Regions from separate parts of the Vibrio genomosp. F10 str. 9ZD137 genome, predicted to be linked through region 4. Evidence: predicted binding sites of a transcription regulator. Region 4 holds the regulator's gene; each other region holds the start of a gene.
The links. Region 4 encodes CRP, which controls carbon source genes, mostly activating them, when cyclic AMP is high. Its sites were predicted from a motif close to TGTGANNNNNNTCACA; they were not measured.
Positions count from the first base shown of each region.

Region 1: a site for CRP is predicted at 2,981-2,996, ahead of rppH (RNA pyrophosphohydrolase). Genes of this name have one in related genera too.
Region 2: a site for CRP is predicted at 1,277-1,292, ahead of queE (7-carboxy-7-deazaguanine synthase QueE). Genes of this name have one in related genera too.
Region 3: a site for CRP is predicted at 4,572-4,587, ahead of ACP45E_RS07110 (NupC/NupG family nucleoside CNT transporter). Genes of this name have one in related genera too.

Region 1 covers NZ_JBNGCJ010000751.1:498-6,391, reverse strand. The annotation lists gene ACP45E_RS17690 (hypothetical protein) at 51-302, shown strand; gene ACP45E_RS17685 (NADP(H)-dependent aldo-keto reductase) at 340-1,374, opposite strand; gene ACP45E_RS17680 (DUF6482 family protein) at 1,502-1,813, shown strand; gene mutH (DNA mismatch repair endonuclease MutH) at 1,863-2,528, opposite strand; gene rppH (RNA pyrophosphohydrolase) at 3,149-3,667, shown strand; gene ptsP (phosphoenolpyruvate--protein phosphotransferase) at 3,675-5,894, shown strand, end outside.
Region 2 covers NZ_JBNGCJ010000888.1:60-4,857, forward strand. The annotation lists gene ACP45E_RS19795 (Cof-type HAD-IIB family hydrolase) at 408-1,217, opposite strand; gene queE (7-carboxy-7-deazaguanine synthase QueE) at 1,392-2,060, shown strand; gene queC (7-cyano-7-deazaguanine synthase QueC) at 2,078-2,767, shown strand; gene ACP45E_RS19810 (DUF2750 domain-containing protein) at 2,834-3,199, opposite strand; gene ACP45E_RS19815 (OmpA family protein) at 3,337-3,948, opposite strand; partial or broken gene ACP45E_RS19820 (TolC family outer membrane protein) at 3,950-4,798, opposite strand, start outside.
Region 3 covers NZ_JBNGCJ010000338.1:1,587-8,459, reverse strand. The annotation lists gene ACP45E_RS07140 (hemerythrin domain-containing protein) at 1-222, shown strand, start outside; gene ACP45E_RS07135 (DUF3545 family protein) at 332-511, opposite strand; gene ACP45E_RS07130 (alanine/glycine:cation symporter family protein) at 1,236-2,666, shown strand; gene yaaA (peroxide stress protein YaaA) at 2,762-3,535, shown strand; gene ACP45E_RS07120 (hypothetical protein) at 3,575-3,748, shown strand; gene ACP45E_RS07115 (TatD family hydrolase) at 3,745-4,527, shown strand; gene ACP45E_RS07110 (NupC/NupG family nucleoside CNT transporter) at 4,732-5,994, shown strand; gene deoC (deoxyribose-phosphate aldolase) at 6,520-6,873, shown strand, end outside.
Region 4 covers NZ_JBNGCJ010000458.1:15-4,328, forward strand. The annotation lists partial or broken gene astD (succinylglutamate-semialdehyde dehydrogenase) at 1-1,307, shown strand, start outside; gene ACP45E_RS11010 (DUF1338 domain-containing protein) at 1,347-2,138, shown strand; gene crp (cAMP-activated global transcriptional regulator CRP) at 2,301-2,933, opposite strand; gene ACP45E_RS11020 (phosphoribulokinase) at 3,196-4,065, opposite strand; gene ACP45E_RS11025 (YheU family protein) at 4,194-4,314, opposite strand, start outside.

The DNA.
Region 1 (5,894 bases), on a different contig from region 4:
ATTCTCTTTGCGCCCTTTCCCCAGCTACTATTCTTAACTGGAGAACTATTATGCGCCATTCTGTTTATTTAAAACTCGCCACATTACTCGTTAGAGCGGATCTTAAGCGTGAAGAACGTGAGTGGAAGAGAAAAATTCGTCACAGCAGCTACGATATTCCTTGGGAAAATACCCATCTATTACGTGATATAGGATTAGAAAGCGATGGAAGACCTATTGGATTTTCAGAGCCTGAAGCCGTCAAAGCTGAACGTCGAGTTCGTCACCTTCGTCGTGTATTAAGCACGCGAATACCAACGTAGATAATGGGGTAGGCACTTCACCTACCCCTATGAAACACTAAGGACAAGGGTTGGAGTAAGTCGTACCAACCTCTTGTATCTCTTGAAGTAATTCGTCAGTAAGTACAACATCTAAACTGTCTATATTCATTTTTAACTGATTGATATTGGTAGCACCAATGATATTAGAAGCAACAAATGGACGTTGGTTTACATACGCAAGAGCCATTTGAGCTGGATCAAGCGAATATTGATGAGCAAGGTCGACATACGCTTGGGTTGCAGCGATTCCTTGTGGCGTAAAGTAACGGACAAAACGTTCAAATAAAGTGCATCGAGCATCTGTCGGTTTTTGGTTGTTAAGGTACTTTCCACTAAGGCAACCAAAAGCGAGAGGGGAATACGCCAACAGTTTTACGCCCTCATTGTGACTGATTTCTGACAGGCCGATTTCAAAGCTGCGATTGAGTAAGTTGTATGGGTTTTGTATCGATACAATTCTGGGTAGGTCATGTTTTTCTGCTAGTTTGAGCAAGCTCATGACACCCCATGGTGTTTCATTCGAGACCCCGATATAACGAATCTTTCCTGCTTTTACTAATTCAGACATCGCTTCTAGGGTTTCGATCAGTGTGACTTCTTCTTGCTCAGCGCTGTCAGGGTAGTTGAGTTGCCCAAAACAATTGGTGTTTCGTTGAGGCCAGTGCAGCTGATAGAGATCGATGTAATCTGTTTGCAGTCGTTTTAAACTATCGTCGATCGCCAGATGAATATTACGACGATCAAGTTTCATATTATCGCGGATGTATGGAACGTTCCGTGGGCCTGCAACTTTCGTAGCCAGAACCACTTTCTCTCGTTTAGAAGATTGCTTAAGCCAGTGTCCAATATAACTTTCGGTAAGACCTTGTGTTGATGCTTTTGGTGGAACGGGATACATCTCAGCCGTATCAATAAAGTTGACCCCTCTTTCCAATGCATAATCCAGTTGATTGCACGCATCCGCTTGAGTATTTTGCTCTCCAAAGGTCATCGTACCGAGGCAGATTTTACTGATCTCTAAACTCGAGTGTGGCAACTTTGTGTACTGCATAGTACTTCCTTGTTCATCGTATCGTTGTTTTACCAATATATGTGAATCCCTCTATGGATCAAATGGATTAGGGCAAGAATTCGCAAAAATGCCAGCTTTGTCTAGAATGATAATTGGAGGTGCGTATATGCAGAAAAGACAATTAGATAAATGGATTCATGGATATCACAAGGATTCATACCAGGCCCCTAAGGTGTTTGTAATAGGATGCTCTGATTTATCTCAGTATCAAATAGCCGTCGAATATAAGCACAAATTGGAGCCACTCAAACAAGATGACGATCCCATGCACTTTGACTCTCTAGAGCTAGTCAAAGAAGAGTTGGTCCGATTGGGTATCGATAAAGCGTACCTAAGGTTACATAATGCCTATGACGAGTTTGGTCGTGAAGGGGGCATTTCATACTGTGATATTGAGCTATCGTTGGCGATGCATTGACTGTGCTGTTACTTACTTTAAATAAAGACTCTGTTCAATAAACACGTCGTTAAATAAAGTATTTATCGAGAATAGCCGATGTAAATTGAGTCCGAAGATAAAACCCCCGCGGGCGAGTTTTTATCCGTTTACCACTAGAGCCGAACGCATCGGTTAACACTCGGCCATGGGCGGCTTTTGGTCTGAGTTGCAACACTTCGCCGTGTTTCGCGGTGATCTGTTCTACTCGGCCTAGAACAATCAGTTCCATTAATTCTTCCCAATCGGCTTTAAGCTGCTGCTCTTCCTCTTCTGATGGAGACCAGATTAGAGGGGATCCTACTCGTCGTTCCGCTAATGGGATTTCTCTTTCTCCTTCTACGGGGATCCAAAGAACTCTTGATAGCTTATTTCTGACGTGGCTGTGCTCCCAACTTAAACCATGAACACCAACAAGAGGAGCCACACAGACAAAGGTTGTTTCAAGTGGTTTACCGTTATAGCCAATAGGGATACTTTTCAGCTCTATACCCAGTGTTTCAAAGTCTTGTTGAGGTTTGCTTCCTGCTGTTGCCCCTAAGTGCCATTCTAATAATTGACCTACCCAGCCTTTGTCTCTCTTCAGGTCTTCAGGGACAAGGATATTAGCTTCATCAGCGAGATCTTTTAAAGAAAGACCCGCAATCGCATTGGCTCGAGTGAGTAGTTCGTTTTCAGAGATGGGTTCAGGCTTCATAAGGTCGCTAACGGGAGTGTAAAGATCGTTATCATAACAAATGTGTTTTTAATTCGTAATGGGGAATAAGTATTCACCCAGTAGAAAAGATCATCACTTATCAACTTATCCACAGGGATGGCTGTTTTTAAGTGTTAATTCATGATTATGTACAAATGATCAGTGCTTTTAAGATCGGTTAGGACTTGTTATTCGCCATTTTGCCATTATTAAATGATTTTTTTGTGGATAAGACTCTGGTTGGATGATCTTTGACCATGTTGTTTTTAGGGTAAGAAAATAAACATCGATAGTTTATTTTTACTCATGATTATTTATTTAACTTTCTGATTTATATTGATTTATAATTAAGATCTCATGGCTGGAACTATGTTGAAATGAAAGTTTTCAATACGAAATGATCTGTATTAACGACTTTCTTCACACGGTTATTCACAGAAAAGGTGAATAAATGTGGCTTAGGTCTCATTGTGGTGTTGATAAGTGCTCCTAGGCTTAGAAGTTATCCATATTAGGGGTTGTTACCAATAAATCACGTGCTAATCACACTAGTAAGTTTGCTCCTGTTGGGGATATGTGGAAAAATCACTGTAATTAAAGATATTATTCGAGGTTGGCCAGTGATAGATGGCGATGGTTACCGCTTAAATGTGGGAATTGTAATCTGTAACAACCATGGTCAGGTCTTCTGGGCTAAACGATACGGACAACATTCATGGCAATTTCCTCAAGGGGGGATTGATGACGGAGAAACGGCTGAGCAGGCAATGTTCAGAGAGCTCTATGAAGAGGTTGGTCTAACAAAAAAAGACGTGAAAATCGTAGCAACAAGTCGTCATTGGCTCAGATATAAATTGCCAAAACGCTTAGTTCGTTGGGATTCAAAGCCTGTCTGTATCGGACAAAAACAGAAATGGTTTTTATTGCGCTTAGACTGTGATGAATCACAGATAGATATGCAGCGCGGTAGCACCCCTGAATTTGATGGTTGGCGTTGGGTAAGTTATTGGTACCCAGTAAGACAAGTCGTTTCGTTTAAGCGGGATGTGTATCGTCGAGCGATGAAAGAATTCGCTTCAATGGCGATGCCATTCAAAGAGCGAAAACTAAAAGGTAAGCGGAAGTTTAAAAGAGGGTAGAATCGTTATGCTTTCTCAACTAAGGGAAATAGTTGAACAGGTATCAAAAGTTGATGATGTCTATCAAGCGTTTGATATTTTAGTTAAGCAAACATGCAGCGCTATGGAAACAGAGTGCTGCACTATCTATCTTGCTAATGAAGAGCGAAGTCGCTTAGAGCTGATGGCGACTCAAGGACTGGAGTTTTCAGGCGACAAAATCCATATTAACTATAATGAAGGTCTTGTCGGATTAGTTAAGCGTAGTGCCGAACCTATCAATATTGCGAATGCTTCTCAGCATGCCAATTTTAAACTCTTTCCTGAGTTAGGAGAGCAGATTTACCACAGTTTTCTTGGTACACCGATTATTTATCGCAAGCAGGTACTGGGTGTTCTCGTTGTTCAACAAAAGTCCTCCCGTTTATTTAACGAAATTGAAGAATCCTTTTTAGTCACACTGGCTGCCCAGCTTGCTGTGATTATTGCTCATGCACAAACGCAAGGGCATTGGAGTCTTGAAAAAAAACAGCACGTTAATATAGGTAATCCTGCCTCTTCCGGTGTCGCTATTGGTGAGTTTTGGTGGGATGACGCTCAACCTCAGTTGTCTGATGTTCATCCGGCCTCCAACATTAACGTGAGTCAAGAGCAAGAATGGTTGATGGTGGCCATTGAAGATGCTCTTAACGACTTTGGCCGGATGAGAAAAAAACTGCATGGTGATATAAACAAAGAAACGTTAGCGATTTTTGATCTGTTTACTCACTTGCTCAACGATCCAATGCTGCGAAAAGACTTAAAAAGTCATATTCAGAAAGGGGATAAAGCCGATTGGGCCCTTAGGCAGGTCGTCGAGTCTTATTCCAACCGTTTTGCGCGAATGTCTGATGTTTATTTAAGAGAACGAGCACAGGATATTCGTGAGTTAGGTCAGCGCTTACTGTTTTTTTTGTACAACACTCAGAAAGAGCAGCAGCATCTTGAAAAACCAGTCATTTTGGTTGTTAGGGAACTGACTGCTTCCATCTTAGCATCTATCCCCAAAGATAAGTTACTTGCGGTTGTCGCGTTAGATGGTGCTGCGAATTCTCATGCCGCGATTTTGTCTCGCGCCCTTGGCATTCCTGCGGTGATGGGATTAAGCCTGAATCTGACAGAGATAAATGGTAAACGCGGTATCGTTGATGGATACAGCGGAAAGGTTTTAGTTTCACCGAGTAAACAGCTGTTAAAAGAATACCGTGCATTGGCTAACGAAGAGCGTGAACTGACATCCATGGTCAGCAAAGGCTCGGATAAACCCGCGATGACAGCCGATGGGTATCGCATTGAAATGTTATTGAATGCGGGGCTCAGTGCCGATACTAATATTGCGATCAATCAGGGCGTTGATGGCGTTGGTCTATATCGAACCGAGATTTCTTTTTTGCTCCAGCATCGCTTTCCATCAGAAGATGAACAGATACAGCAGTATCGTAGTGTTTTAAGTACGTACCCTAATAAGCGTGTCGTGATGAGAACCTTGGATGTAGGAGGGGACAAAGCTTTACCTTATTTGCCTATAGAAGAGGACAATCCTTTCTTAGGTTGGCGAGGCATTCGATTTACCTTAGATCATCCAGATATCTTTCTGATTCAGATTCGAGCGATGTTACGCGCAAGCACCGAGCATCATAATCTCAGTATATTGTTACCAATGATAGCGAGTGCTCAGGAGCTGGATGATGCGTTATTATTAATAAGGCAAGCGTATAAAGAAGTGTCTAAGGTCGATGAAAGTATCCGTATGCCAAAAGTCGGGATCATGATCGAAGTGCCTTCGATGCTTTACTTACTTCCTCTTATCGCTAAGAAAATTGATTTTGTATCGGTTGGTACCAACGACTTAACGCAATACCTTCTTGCCGTTGATCGTAATAATTCAAGAGTTGCTGATGTGTATGAGTCATTCCATCCATCTGTGATCATGGCGCTGAAACATATTTATGATACTTGTGACCGCTTAAAGCTGCCAGTTTGTGTTTGTGGTGAGTTAGCAGGGGATCCTATTGGTTGTCTCTTGCTTGTTGGCTTAGGATATACCTCACTGAGTATGAATACCTCTAACGTGGCAAAGGTTAAGTATTTATTGCGTCACTCTGAAACGACTGAATTAAAACAATTTGCTAATAAAGCCTTAATGAAAGCGTATGGGAAAGACATCTATACTATGATGTCATCGCATTTTGAAGATAGAGGTTTTGCT
Region 2 (4,798 bases), on a different contig from region 4:
TCGCCATTACGATCACAATGCTTGGTTTAGTGCTCTCACTTGAACGCGATAAGAAAACGATTTTGTTCAAGCAGCTTCTAATCATAATAGCATTTCTTCTTTCGGCGAATCAGTTACTTCTATTTATTGCATCTTTCGTTTCTTACAGCAGCATATTATCACTGATGATGGAATCAATCCGTTTTCCTATTTTGATCATATGTTATGCCGGACTGGTACGCAAATTCAGCCAATAGATGGTCAGCGATAGTCTTTTAGCTAGAGTCTTTCAATAATAGTCTTTTCGCAATGGTCTTTGTGTATTGAAGACCTTATGTTTCGAAAACAAAAAACGCCTGACACAGTGTTAGGCGTTTTTAATAAACTACGTGGGGTATATTTAATAAGCAGTCATCACATCACCGCTATTAACTGGACAGGATAAACTTTTCGATCACATCTGCTACGCCATCTTCATCGTTGCTGGGGGCAATATAATTAGCCAATGCTTTCGTTTCGGTCATTGCATTACCCATCGCTACCCCCATACCTGCGTAAGTTAGCATATGGTTGTCGTTTTCAGCATCACCCACACAAATAACCTCACTTGAATCTAGGCCTAGATAGTTGGCAATCGATTCGATCCCTAAGCCCTTGTTGCTGCCTAAGCTTAAGAATTCAAGAAAGAACGGGGCACTCTGAACGATGGTATAGCGTTGGTGCAACTCTTTTGGTAGCAGCGAAATCGCTTGAGTCAATTTACCCGGTTCACCAACAATCATTACTTTGATGATCGGGTGTTCATCTTCTAATGTTGAAAAATCCATTTCTGTCAGGCTGAGCCCGTTAATGGTTGCCTCTAGCTGCGTGTACTCACTATTTTGGGGCGTGATTAGACCGTGCTCCTCGCTAAATGCATGGACATTTAGATCAAATTCCTTAGCCATTGCAGCCACTTCTTTTGCTGCCTTTCCGTCGATGATTTGCTTACGAATGATGCCTTGGTTTCCGAGTTCTTTGACCATAGACCCGTTATAGTATAAAACGAATTCGTTATCGCCATTGATGCCTAACTCTTCCAATTTATCGACCATACCGTCGAGTGGTCGACCTGAAGCCAAAACAACTTTTACGCCTTTTTTTCTGGCAGCCGAGATGGCGAGTTTAGTTTTGTCCGAAATTTGTTTGTTGCTATTGAGTAGCGTGCCATCCATATCGAGCGCGATGAGTTTGTACATAACTTACCTAAAATCTACAGCAAAAGGGCAGGATAATTAATTTTGACGATTTCAGCCAGTGTTAGTTATCTCACGCTCTATTCGTTCCTCTATCGATAGGCATTTTATTTGACCTTAACGTAAGACTCATTTAAGGTCTCGGACCTAATTTAGAGACACCTCGGGTTAAGTAAGTTGTATAAGATAAACGAAATGTTTGAAACGATTCAGGGCGAAGGCTATTTCACCGGTGTGCCTTCAGTTTTTGTTCGGCTTCAAGAGTGCCCAGTGGGATGCGCTTGGTGCGATACGAAACAAACATGGGACGCGCTTGAAAGCGATAAGCGCACAATCAATGAAATCTTAGTCAAAACTGAAGATAACCCATTATGGTGCGCGATTTCTGCTGAAGGCATTGTCGAGCAGTACCAGCATCAAGGCTATACTGCAAAGCATGTCGTGATTACTGGTGGTGAGCCCTGCATCTATGACTTACGCCCCTTAACCAAGGCGTTTGAACAAATAGGATGTCGCTGCCAGATTGAGACCAGCGGAACTTTTGAAGTAAAAGCTACCGGAAGTACCTGGGTGACAGTGTCACCAAAAGTGGCAATGAAAGGGAAGCTTCCTATTATTGATTCTGCACTGGAACGTGCTGATGAAATTAAACACCCGGTTGGAACACAAAAAGATATTGATCACTTAGATGAACTGTTAAGTAGAGTGACAATCGATCAAAAGACGGTTATTGCTTTGCAGCCAATTAGCCAGAAAACACGATCAACCGAACTGTGTATAGAAACGTGCATAAAACGGAACTGGCGATTGTCGGTGCAAACGCACAAATATTTAAGTATTGCCTAGGTTTATTGGAAGAGATGATGAAAAAAGCGGTAGTAGTATTCAGCGGAGGCCAAGACTCCACCACATGTCTGGTCAAAGCGTTACAAGAGTTTGATGAAGTCCATGCCATTACCTTTGACTATGGTCAAAGGCATCGGTTAGAGATCGATATTGCTCAAGATCTTGCTAAAGAGCTCGGCGCAACGGCACATAAAGTCATGGATGTGACTCTACTGAATGAACTCGCAATCAGTTCATTAACCCGAGACGATATTCCTGTCTCTCATGAGTTACAGGATAATGGTTTACCTAACTCATTTGTGCCTGGACGGAATATTTTGTTTCTCACCCTCGCTGGTATTTATGCGTATCAAATTGGCGCGGACACGGTGATTACAGGCGTCTGTGAAACCGACTTTTCTGGTTACCCGGATTGTCGTGATGAGTTCGTAAAATCAATGAATACTGCACTCGTTCTTGGCATGGACAGAACGTTTGAAATATCAACCCCACTAATGTGGCTCAACAAGGCCGAAACCTGGGCAATGGCAGACCGATATGACGCTTTAGAATTGGTGCGAAATAAGACGCTAACGTGTTACAACGGGGTAATAGGTGATGGATGCGGTGATTGCCCATCTTGTGATTTGAGAAAATCAGGGCTTGATGAGTACCTACAAAACAAAGAAGAAGTAATGAAGCACTATCTAAGTAAGGCTTCGAGGTAATCTCTCTTCCCTGTTGTTAAGTTAAAAATAAAAACGTCGCAATGGCGACGTTTTTTGAAAATGGATTTAGTTGACGACTTTCTCTAAATAGAGTTTCGCTAAATCGGAAGGCTCTATTTCTTTACCTTCTAAAGATTCATTCCAGTTAGTGCCAATCAAAACGCCATCTTCAGCTAGAGTCAGTAGCCAATCTTCTACAAAAATATCGAGTGGGATTTCTAGTATTTCGAAGTCAGACCATTCTTCAACATTATGGTGTTCTGCATCTTCTTTTGAAGACCAAAAAGGCATTACTTCACTTTGCTCGAACTCACTAGAGTCACACGCTAACCAACCTTCTTCGTTTCGTAAGCCCCAAACCAATTTGTTTTGACAAGTTTCTGTTACAAATAGCTCTAGATTAGCTTGGATATCGGCGGTCAATTTAGTCATGTTAGTGCTCTCAATAGGTTAGACCGCGGTAGATTACCATTTTCATCAATGAAACTCATTAGAAAATAGGAACAAAATAAAAAAGGGCGCGTTAGCACCCTTCAAGTATTAAACCCGTAATATATCTTCGATTGTAACTACTTTTCGATCTTGTCGAAGATAGTCCACGCTTCCTTCACCGAGCCTTTGAAACCAATAACGGTGGCTTCTACTTTCCGGTTCAGTGCATGACTTTGTTCATCGTCACCATAAGCCGCTAAAGAGGTAGCCCCGTGACCGACAATATCTATACGAGTATGGCTTAAACCATTGGAAATAAGTTCCTTTCTAATCGTCTCAGCACGTTTTTCAGATAGCTTCAAATTGTATTCAGGGTTGCCTACTTTACTGGCGTAACCTTGAAGTTCGATCGAGGTTGATGGATAGCTGGTCATAAACTCGGTCATCACTCGTATTTGATTCAGAAAGACTGAATTCAATTCATAAGAGTCGTTGGCAAAAAGGATATTAAGTTTCATCTCTTGCTTGGAGTCGATGTAGGTTTCACACCCATCATTATCGATCTCAGAACCAAGAGGTGTCTCTACACACAGATCTCTCGCATTAATAACGCCATCACGGTCGTCATCGAGTAAATCATCTAATTGCGTGGCGACTGGTGTGGCTATGTAGCTGTACTCTTCTTCTGCGAGTGTATGTGTAGATAAGAATGATGCCGTCACAAGTAAAGGGATAAGATGCTTGTTCATATTAGTAATCCACCTCTTGATGCCATTCGTCTGGCGTTGACACTCGTAGCGCTGATAACAAATGACCGGTTGCGTTCATCACTCGGTACTTGGCATATTGCTCATCATATTTGGCGTCAAGGTATCCTTTTCTCGCTTCGAAAAGCTCATTTTCGGTGTTCAATAAGTCAAGTAAGGTTCGCTGTCCAATGCGGTATTGCTTTTGGTAGGAAATAACGGTTTCAGAAGCTGAGTCAACATGGTCAGATAAAAAATCTTTTTGTTGTACCGTGAGATCTAAAGCGCTCCAAGAGAGCCTGAGCCCTTCTTCGACAGTACGATAAGTGCGGTCTCGGAAGTCTTTAGCCTTATTCAATTGATACGCAAAGCTGTCAATACGATCAGAATCAGAGCCACCATTAAATAGGTTGTAACGCAAACGAAGCATGGCCGAAAATTCATCACTGCTTCCTTCAGTACCGCCAGCGTCATCGTACCAAGTTTGAGTCGCTTCAATTGATAGGGTTGGGTAATTCACGCCCTTAGATTGTTTGTACTGAAACTTTGCCGCATCAACATCAGCTTGAGCCACTTTAATGACCGGGTGTTTTTCAAAAGCCGAGTTAAGTGCATCGTCAATAGTAAATGGAATGGCTATTTGGTCGGCCATCGGGAAAATCAAACCCGCGGGAGCTTCACCAACAATACGCTTAAACTGAGTATGCACATCAAAGAGATTATTTTGCGCCGCAAGTAAATTACCGTGCGCTTTAGCTATACGAGCTTCTACTTGTGACATGTCAGCGGTTGATCCAATTCCTGACTCCACACGCTTTTTAATATCGATATAGATTTTCTTATGGGTTGCAAG
Region 3 (6,873 bases), on a different contig from region 4:
AGCCTTCTCGACGAGTTTTTATTGGCGCAAAGGCGTCACTTAGAAGTGGAAGAAGGAGCGGTTTTACCTCTGATTGAGCGAACGTTCAAGGCGAGTGATTGGCAAAAGGTAGAGGAGTTGTGGGATGTCAGTGAGGATGATCCCTTATTCGGTGATACCATTGCTGACAAGTATCAGCAGTTGTCTCGAAGAATCACTTTGCTGGAATCTGAGTCTCTGTGATGATGAATCGCTGCAAGAGGCATTGACGATTGTGGCGAATGACTAAAACCAAAGGCGCCAATTTGAGTGTTAGCGCCTTTACTTTTTTTATTCAAACAATGAACTCAGGCTAAATATCTAAGTCTTCTACTTTAAAGTTCATATCCATATCAAGCAGTTCTTTTTGTAAACGCTGGCGGTCTTTGATTGCTTCTATTTCTCTCCACTTGCGTTTGACCGGTTTAGAGCGAGTTGCTTTACCTCGTGGGAATGATATATCCATAACGTCATCGAACTGCATGCCTTCCATAAGCCACCTCAATTTATTCTATTAAGCCTGAAACAGAGTCTTTTTAATACCACGGTTTGCATAAGCCTATCCTTGATTTGTTTCTCATTTGTTTCTTTTTTATGAAGGTTTTATGTGTGTTTCTTACTAAGTATCACAAAAATAAAAGCCGAAATGATGAATAACTGAGCAAATAGATGACGAAGATGAATAAAGTTTTCCGCTGATTTGGACAGAGAGGTGATGGGCTTCTAGGTTGGATAATCGTTAACATTTACCTTTTTGGTTCGCTTAATGTCAGTCAAACATCCATTAGGTGTCGTTAAATCCCTGAAAACGCGCCGCTCCTTTCTCTCACTGCCCTAAACCGCTTTTTACTATCAAATGATGCCTGATGGACGTAATAAATTATTAATGTTGAAACTTAACAATGTCTATGTGTGGCACTTGTGATTTATTTTGGTTTTATGTGTTAAATTTACAATGAAAATTAGCGGATAATTACATAGATATGAAACATTGTGATTATTGATTTTTGTGAATCCAAGCGTCATCATCCTGCGGTCAAAAAAGATATGGGTGATGAGTTAGACAACGATAGCGGTTTAACACAACAAGCATCATTACAAAAATAATAGATATTTATTGCTCTGCCGTTGATGAGCAATATGAGTTTTTAGCACTAAGCTCTGTAAGCCCCTGGCTTGTTTAGCTAAAAGTAGTGCAAATACCGAAAGAGGTTCTTGTGACAGACTTAATTAATTTGATGAACGATCTCCTCTGGGGTTCGATTCTAGTTTATTTACTTGTTGGCGTTGGTATCTACTTTACTGTGCGTCTTGGTTTCATTCAGTTTCGCCATTTCGGCCACATGTTTAGTGTTCTTAAAAATAGCCGTAAAGCAGATAAAGCGGGTATCTCATCTTTTCAGGCCCTTTGTACTAGCTTAGCTGCTCGTGTCGGTACCGGTAATATGGCGGGGGTAGCGGTAGCTCTAACCGCTGGTGGCCCTGGCGCCATTTTCTGGATGTGGTTGATTGCCATGCTCGGTATGGCGACATCATTTGCGGAAAGCACGCTGGCCCAGCTGTATAAAACACGTGATAACGATGGTAACTACCGTGGTGGCCCGGCTTACTACATGGAAAAAGGCCTGGGTATGCGTTGGATGGGGGTACTGTTTTCTATCTTCCTCATCATAGCCTTCGGACTGGTATTCAATGCCGTACAAGCCAATGCAATAGCAGGTGCCATGAACAATGCGTTTGGTTTTGAAGAGCTGTACGTTGGTATCGCTATTGTTATTATCTCAGCGTTCGTCATCTTTGGTGGAATACGTAAGATTGCTCGCACAGCAGAGCTGATTGTTCCTGTTATGGCATTGGCTTACTTGTTGATCGCGATTTACGTTATGTTGATGAACATTGAAAAGGTGCCGGATGTATTGGCCTTAATCTTCAAAAGCGCATTTGGTTTTCAAGAAGCGGCTGCGGGCGGGCTTGGTTATGCCATTGCTCAAGCGATGATTCAAGGGATTAAGCGCGGTCTATTTTCAAACGAAGCAGGTATGGGTTCTGCACCTAATGCGGCAGCGTCTGCGACACCGTATCCACCGCACCCTGCTTCACAGGGTTATGTTCAGATGCTGGGTGTATTCACAGATACGATCGTGATCTGTTCATGTACGGTGGCTATTATCTTAATGTCTGGTGAATACGTTCCTCACGGTGAAATTACCGGTATTGAGTTAACGCAGCGTGCATTAACGGCTCAAGTCGGTGATTGGGGTGGAATCTTTGTTGCGGTGGCGATTTTCTTCTTTGCCTTTACATCTATCATTGCGAACTACTCCTACGCAGAAACGAATCTGATATTCTTAGAGCACAACAATAAGAAAGGATTGGCGCTGTTTAGGGTTGTGGTGCTTGGCATGGTGATGTTCGGTTCGCTAGCTTCTCTACCAACCGTGTGGGCACTGGCTGATGTCTCTATGGGGTTAATGGCCATAGTGAACTTGGTGGCGATCATCTTGTTGTCTGGTATCGTGATCAAACTGGCCAAAGATTACAATCGCCAATTGGATGCGGGTAAGCTTCCTACATTTGATGCGAATGACTTTCCAGAGCTTCAATCTCAGTTAGAAGATGGTATTTGGGATAACAGCAAAAAAAGCTAATCGGTTTGACTTATTAGAGTAATTGAAAAGCCATGCAGACAATGCGTGGCTTTTTTTGTAGTCTAGAGACGTCTCATGAATATGGAATTTACACTATGCTAGTCGTTATCTCACCTGCAAAAACGTTGGACTACGAGTCTCCGTTACCTACAGAGCAATTTACTCAGCCAGATTTTATCCCCCATTCTAAAGAGCTTATCGATGAATGCCGTAAGCTGACCCCAGCGGATATTACCGCCTTGATGAAGGTCAGTGACAAAATTGCAGGACTCAATGTGGCTCGGTTTGAGCAGTGGAGCGAAACCTTCTCGTTCGAAAACGCCCGCCAAGCACTCTTTGCATTTAAAGGGGATGTGTACACAGGGTTAGATGCGGCCACTCTTTCTCAAGGAGATTTGGACTTTGCTCAACAGCACTTACGAATGTTGTCGGGTTTATATGGCCTACTCAAACCTTTAGACCTCATGCAGCCATACCGCCTTGAAATGGGAACGAAACTGGCTAATACGCGTGGCACCAATCTGTATCAGTTTTGGGGTAACCTGATTACCGATAAATTGAATCACGATATCAATGTCCAAGGCGATAATGTATTGATCAATTTAGCCTCCAATGAATACTTTAAAGCGGTCAAGCCAAAGAGCTTAGATGCAACGGTGATAACGCCAGTGTTCAAAGATTGCAAAAATGGGCAGTATAAAGTCATCAGCTTTCACGCAAAGAAAGCACGCGGCATGATGGCTCGATATATTATCGAAAATAGGGTTGATTCGATTGAAGCATTGACTCAGTTCGATAGCGCAGGTTATTACTTTGTTGAAGCTGAATCTTCACACAAAGAGCTCGTGTTTAAACGTGAAGAACGCTAACCCGTTTTAGGCGGGCGTATTTAGAAGGTAAGCGCGGCAATGGTGAAGTGGCTAACGTTTTGGTTAAATAAATACGATGCATGGTGCGTGTCGATGGGGCTGACACCAGAAAATAAGCGCAGCTGTGTGCCTTACAAAAAAGATCCATCGACCGAAAACGAATCAATCGCGGAGAGTCATTCAATGGTTGATAATGACAAGAACAAGCCATGACAATGCCCCCTTTGTTTGATACGCATTGTCACTTTGACTTTGAGCACTTTCAAGGTGACTTCAATGCAGAACTATCGTCAGCTGAGCGAGAAGGGGTAAAGAAGTTTCTTATTCCTGCAATAAATGAGAGCAACTGGCAAGCGGTGCAATTGCTCTCTTCGCAGCACCCTCAAATTTACCATGCTTTGGGTTTCCACCCTTATTTTCTTAATGATTCAGTAGAGCAAGACGTCAAAGCCCTTTCGCAGGCTCTTGAACTCCGTTCCCCTCAGTGTGTTGCCATTGGCGAATGTGGGCTCGACTTTTCAATTGATGCCTCCCAAGCATTGCAAGAACGGTATTTGTTAATACAACTAGAACTGGCTCAGCAGTATCAATTACCCGTTATTCTTCATTGTCATAAAGCGAACCATCGCCTCATCCCATTATTAAAAAAGTACCCGCTTGCTAAAGGAGGTATATTGCACGGTTTTTCCGGCAGCTTGCAGCAAGCGATGGATTTTATTGAATTGGGTTTTTATATCGGTGTGGGTGGAACCATCACCTACCCAAGGGCGAACAAAACGAGAAAGACAATGTCTGATTTACCATTGGACTATTTGGTTATTGAAACCGATGCGCCTGATATGCCTATGTGCGGTTTTCAAGGGAAGAAAAATCACCCTAAAATGTTGCCAAAAGTCTTATCAGAACTGGCGTTGCTTAAAGAGCAACCAGAGCAAACGGTTGCGCAATCGTTGTGGGAAAGTAGCCATAGATCGCTATTTATTTGTGAATGAATTCTAAATAAGTTGTAGGTTCTATGATTTTTGTATGAGTTTGATGTGATTTGAATCACAATTGTGAATGAATAAAGTGTGTGTCTTAACAGAAAGTGTGAGTGCAGCATTACTTTATCTCATTCATGCTGCGTATAATCACCGTGCTTTTTAGCTCCACTTTTGTCACACGCCAATAAATAACTAATAAGGAAATCATAAACTATGAGCCTGTTTATGAGTATCATCGGGATGTTCGTTCTGCTTGGAATAGCAGTTCTTTTATCTGACAACCGCAAAGCGATTAACCTACGTACTGTAGGCGGCGCTTTCGCAATCCAATTTATAATCGGTGGTTTCGTACTTTACGTACCATGGGGTCGCGATCTTCTTGCTGGCTTCTCTGCTGGTGTACAGAACGTAATCGACTACGGTAAAGACGGTACAGGGTTCCTATTTGGAAACCTAGTTAACTTCTCAGTTGATGGTATCGGCTTCATTTTTGCTTTCCAAGTACTACCAACTCTTATCTTCTTCTCTGCATTAATCTCTGTACTTTACTACATTGGTGTTATGCAGTGGGTTATTAAGATTCTGGGTGGTGGTCTACAAAAAGCATTGGGCACATCTCGTGCAGAATCAATGTCTGCTGCTGCGAACATTTTCGTAGGTCAAACAGAAGCACCACTTGTGGTTCGTCCGTTTATTCCTAAGATGACTTCATCTGAGCTATTTGCAGTAATGTGTGGTGGCCTAGCATCTGTTGCTGGTGGTGTACTCGCGGGTTATGCATCAATGGGTGTTCCACTAGAGTACCTAGTTGCTGCGTCATTCATGGCGGCACCTGGTGGTCTATTATTCGCAAAAATCATCAAGCCAGAAACAGAACAAGCTGCTGATGAGCTAGGTGATGACATTGACGGCGGCGCTGATAAACCAGCTAACGTTATCGATGCAGCAGCAAGTGGCGCATCTGTTGGTCTTCAACTAGCACTAAACGTTGGCGCAATGCTACTTGCTTTCATTGGCCTTATCGCGCTAGTGAACGGCATCATCGGTGGTGTTGGCGGTTGGTTCGGTATGGGACACCTAACACTAGAAATGCTTCTAGGTTGGTTGTTTGCTCCTCTAGCATTCCTAATTGGTGTGCCTTGGGCTGAAGCAACAGTTGCTGGTTCTTTCATCGGCCAAAAACTGGTTGTGAACGAATTCGTAGCGTACCTAAACTTTGTACCTTACGTGGGTGAAAATGCTCAAGTTCTTGCATCAACTGGTGCCGTGATGTCTGAGAAGACGCAAGCTATCATTGCCTTTGCACTATGTGGCTTCGCTAACCTGTCTTCTATCGCGATTCTACTTGGTGGTCTAGGTGGTCTTGCTCCTAGCCGTCGTCAAGAGATTGCACGCATGGGTGTTAAAGCCGTTGCAGCAGGTACTCTATCTAACCTAATGGCGGCAACTATTGCTGGCCTATTCCTCTCTTTCTAAGAAAGAAGAGTCAGTTTATATAGACGCCTTGTAATCAAGCCCCGTAGCCACCTAGTGTGCTGCGGGGCTTTTTGTTTTCTGGCAATACATTTTTTGGGGTTAGCGGATAAATAGCTTTTATCGCTAAGAGGTGAACAAGGAGTAAGATAGAGTTAGATTTTTGAGATACAAACCGTTTGCGTTTTATTTGGTGCTACAGTTTTGCAATGAATATCTATACTGTATAGGTTAGATACACATTGTTGAGTGGGTGAATAACAACTCTTCACGGTAATACATCTCAAAATAGGCATATGATTTGCCTACGCAGACACCGCAATCATTGATTGTAGTGCCATGGACCATAATTGGTACTGTGCGGTGACAAGGATAGCAATTAGTACATGTTCGCTGTATGTACTGAGTCTTCAAGGAACCAAGTCCGTTCATTTAAGGCTATTGAGCCCGCTTTGCCCCAACGTTAAATTGCTAATATGGGTGCGAGTTCGATAGAAAATGAATTGAATATATTGATCGGAGATAGAAATGAGCGATTTAAAAGCAGCAGCACTACGAGCACTTAAATTAATGGATCTAACCACGCTAAATGATGATGACACCGATGCAAAGGTGATCTCACTGTGTCATGACGCGAAAACAGCCGTAGGTAACACTGCTGCAATTTGTATTTACCCTCGCTTTATTCCCATTGCGAAGAAGACATTGCGTGAACAAGGCACACCAGACGTGCGCATTGCAACCGTGACAAATTTCCCTCATGGTAATGACGATATTGACATCGCCGTTGCAGAAACAAAGGCAGCCGTTGCTTACGGTGCTGATGAAGTGGATGTTGTCTTCCCATACCGTGCGTTAATTGCTGGCAATGAAAAAGTCGGC
Region 4 (4,314 bases):
TTGAATGGAAAAATCGAAGCTTTGCTGAGCGAGAGAAAGTGGTGTTAGCTTTTGCCGAGAAAGTAAAAGAACACAGTGAAGAGATTGCTGAGATTATTGCTAAAGAAACCGGCAAGCCTATTTGGGAAACGCGTACCGAAGCTGGCGCGATGGCTGGAAAGATCGCTATCTCAATCCGTGCATACCATGAGCGTACAGGGGAAGCGAGACGCGAAGCCGCCGGAAACCAAATCGTTCTGCGTCATAAACCATTAGGTGTGATGGCCGTTTTCGGGCCTTATAATTTCCCTGCCCACCTTCCAAATGGTCACATCGTGCCAGCATTGCTAGCGGGAAACACGGTGGTGTTTAAACCTTCAGAGCAAACGCCGTGGGTGGGTGAGTTTGCTATGAAGCTATGGCAACAGGCAGGTTTACCAGCTGGTGTGCTTAATCTGGTTCAAGGTGCCAAAGAAACGGGGATTGCTCTGGCAGATTCCAAAGGCATTGACGGTGTGCTCTTTACCGGCAGTGCCAATACGGGGCACGTATTACACCGCCAATTTGCAGGTCAGCCAGGTAAAATGCTGGCACTAGAGATGGGTGGAAACAACCCAATGGTGATCTCTGAGCAGTTTGGGGATGTTGACGCGACGGTTTATACCATCATTCAGTCTGCTTTCATCAGTGCAGGTCAACGCTGTACCTGTGCCCGTCGCCTTTACGTTCCGCAAGGAGAGAAAGGGGATGCATTGCTCGGTCGTCTTGTTGAAGCCACCAGAAAAATAAAAGTGGATCACCCTTTTGCTGAACCTGCGCCGTTTATGGGCCCTCAAATCTCGATGGATGCCGCTAAGGTTATTTTGCACGCTCAAGCTCACCTTCATTCTCTTGGGGGCGAAAGTCTGGTAGAAGCCAAAGCAGGGGAAGCGGCCTTTGTTTCACCAGGTATCATCGATGTGACTGCGGTCGATGAGTTACCAGATGAAGAATACTTTGGGCCGCTATTGCAAGTCGTTCGCTATGACAGCTTAGAACGAGCAGTAGAGATGGCTAACAACACTCGCTTTGGATTATCCGCGGGGCTTATTTCAACTGACGACAGCGAATGGGATTACTTTGTTGACCACATTCGTGCTGGTATTGTGAACCGTAACAGACAGTTGACCGGGGCCAGTGGTGATGCACCATTTGGAGGCCCTGGTGCGTCAGGTAATCTAAGACCAAGTGCTTATTACGCTGCTGACTACTGCGCATATCCAATGGCTTCAATGGAAGGCGACGAAACTCTATTACCAGCGACGTTTAGCCCAGGGATTGAACTGTAACTTTCTATTTATATATCATCACCGAATTAAGGACTCGTTATGACACCGGATACTTTATTTACGGCTTTATGGAATGATTATATTGAGCATCTGTGCCCATCGGCTGAGATTGTGCATAAATTGCTGCGCGAAGAGGACGTTTTGATTAATGACCATATCGCCTTGAGGACCTTCAATTCTTCTCGTCTTGGTATTGCTACGTTAGCGAAGCCATTTTTGGATGTTGGGTACGTGGCATGCGGTGACTATGAGTTCGAGAGTAAAAAACTCGTCGCGAAACACTATGAACACCCTGACCCGAAGCAACCGAAAGTGTTTATTAGTGAGCTTAAAGTGGATGAGTGTTCAAGTGAGTTACAACAGATCGTTGCTAAGCTTGTTGAGCAAGTGGATCATAGTAAGCTGAAAGGTCATGAATTCTTGTTTGGTGGGCGTCTTTGGGATCTAAGTGATACTGATTACCAAACATTAGCCGGCGAGAGTGAATATGCAGCATGGCTAGCGGCCCATGGTTATGGGGCCAATCACTTTACTGTGAGTGTGAATCAACTCAATCAATTTTCAGAAGTGAAAGACGTCAACGATCATCTTCGCCAAGCGGGTTTTAAGATAAATGAATCGGGTGGCGAAGTGAAAGGCTCACCAGAGGTGTTGCTTGAGCAGTCTTCGACGATGGCCGATAAGGTCGAGGTGACATTTAGCGATGGCACTAAATCGATCCCAGGTGGCTTTTATGAGTTTGCCAAGCGTTATCCGATGGCAAATGGTGAACTTTACACGGGTTTTGTGGCAGCTTCAGCCGATAAGATTTTTGAAAGTACTGATAGCTAAGTACAAAGTATTATAATAGCTAAGTGAAAAGTACTAATAGCCAATAGAACCGTTTTTCGTTTTGATTTGTGGTCGACAATATAAAAAACGATAGACATAAAAAAGCCACCCAAATTACTGAGGGTGGCTTTCTAATTTTTATCAATTTCTAATCATTAGAAATTAACGAGTTCCGTATACAACGATAGTTTTACCGTGTGCAGAAATTAGGTTCTGTTCTTCTAGCATCTTCAAGATACGACCAACGGTCTCACGAGAACAGCCAACGATTTGACCAATCTCTTGACGAGTGATCTTAATCTGCATGCCGTCAGGGTGAGTCATTGCATCAGGTTGTTTTGCTAGGTTAAGAAGCGTTTGTGCAATACGGCCAGTCACATCTAGGAAGGCTAAATCACCCACTTTTTGGCTTGTCACTTGTAGACGGTTAGCCATTTGTGATGAAAGACGCATTAGAATGTCTGGGTTAACTTGGATAAGTTGACGGAATTTCTTGAAAGAAATCTCAGCAACTTCACAAGGAGATTTAGCACGAACCCATGCAGTACGCTCTTGATCTTCTTCAAACAAGCCTAGCTCGCCAATAAAATCACCTTGGTTTAGGTAAGAAAGAATCATTTCCTTACCTTCTTCATCCTTGATCAGTACCGCTACAGAACCTTTAACGATGTAGTACAACGTTTCGGCTTTTTCACCGGCGTGAATCAGCGTGCTTTTTGAAGGGTACTTATGAATATGACAGTGTGAAAGAAACCACTCTAGTGTTGGATCTGTTTGAGGTTTACCTAAAACCATAATATCTCACTTCCTCTGAAGGTGTGCTTGTCGCTTTCCGCGGTGTGCTTGTCGCTTTCCATACAGTCAGCTAGCCTAAAATAAGCCTGCTTAGGATAAGAGCACGTTATTCATGCTACAAGCTATCTAGTATCTCGGTTAAGAATAGTATCCTTTTTTACTTCAAATTTCTTGATTTTAATCGCTTCTGTGCGCGGTTATTTTACGCAAAAATGTGCACATGATCACGGTATGAAAAGTAATCGACTTCTTTGATGAGCGTTTATCCAATTTTCCCGGTTTCGATCAGCTGCTGTAGGATTGGTCTTGCAATCAGTTCCATCGCAAAGCTCATCTTCCCACCTGGTACCACCAATGTATTGTGTCGTGACATGAATGAGCCATCAATCATAGCGAGGAGGTATGGGAAGTCGACGTTCTTTATGCCACGTAAACGAATGACGACAAAACTTTCATCCAGACTTGGGATGCCTTTTGCGTTAAGTGGGTTTGATGTATCAACTGTAGGAACGCGCTGAAAGTTAATATGAGTGCGAGAAAACTGAGGGGTAATATAATTTAGGTAATCATCCATAGATCGCACAATCGAATCCATGACGGCTTCACGTGAATGGCCACGGTCTCGCGTGTCTCGAACAAACTTTTGAATCCACTCTAAATTCACAATCGGCACCATGCCTATGAGTAGATCAACATGTTGGGCAACATTGACATCCCCGTCGACAACGCCACCATGCAGTCCTTCGTAAAACAGCACATCTGAGTCTTGAGGCAAATCTTGCCACGGTGTGAAGGTGCCGGGCATTTGGTTATAGGGCACCGCTTCATCGAAGGTATGAAGGTAACGTCGTACCTGCCCAGTTCCTTCGTTACCGTAAGTACGGAAAAATTCCTCTAGGGTAGGAAAGTCGTTGGCCAGCGGGCCAAAGTAACTGATGTGTTTACCTTGTTCTCTGGACTTTCGAATCTCCACATCCATTTCTGGTCGAGTGAAGCGATGAAAACTGTCACCTTCCACCCAAGCTGGTTTCACGTTCATCATATTGAACATTTTGCGAAACGCTTCTGATGTGGTGGTGGTTCCTGCTCCAGAAGAGCCCGTTACCGCGATAATAGGATGTTTTGCTGACATGACTAACCTTGTCGTAAATGTAACTTACTTGTTGAGTATTCAATAAATCTTAACGTTAGCGTTTCACTATAGCATGCCAAATGGAAAGGTCTACGCCAGTAAAGTGAGTGAAACGAAAAGCGAGAAGGCTATAGCGATTCACGCATTTTTATGTCGACTGTTTCATGCAACTCTGAGAACACAACCGTCGCATCGCCACTTTTAAGTAACGTTTTTACCTGTTCAACTTTATCTTGCAAAGAGCATTCA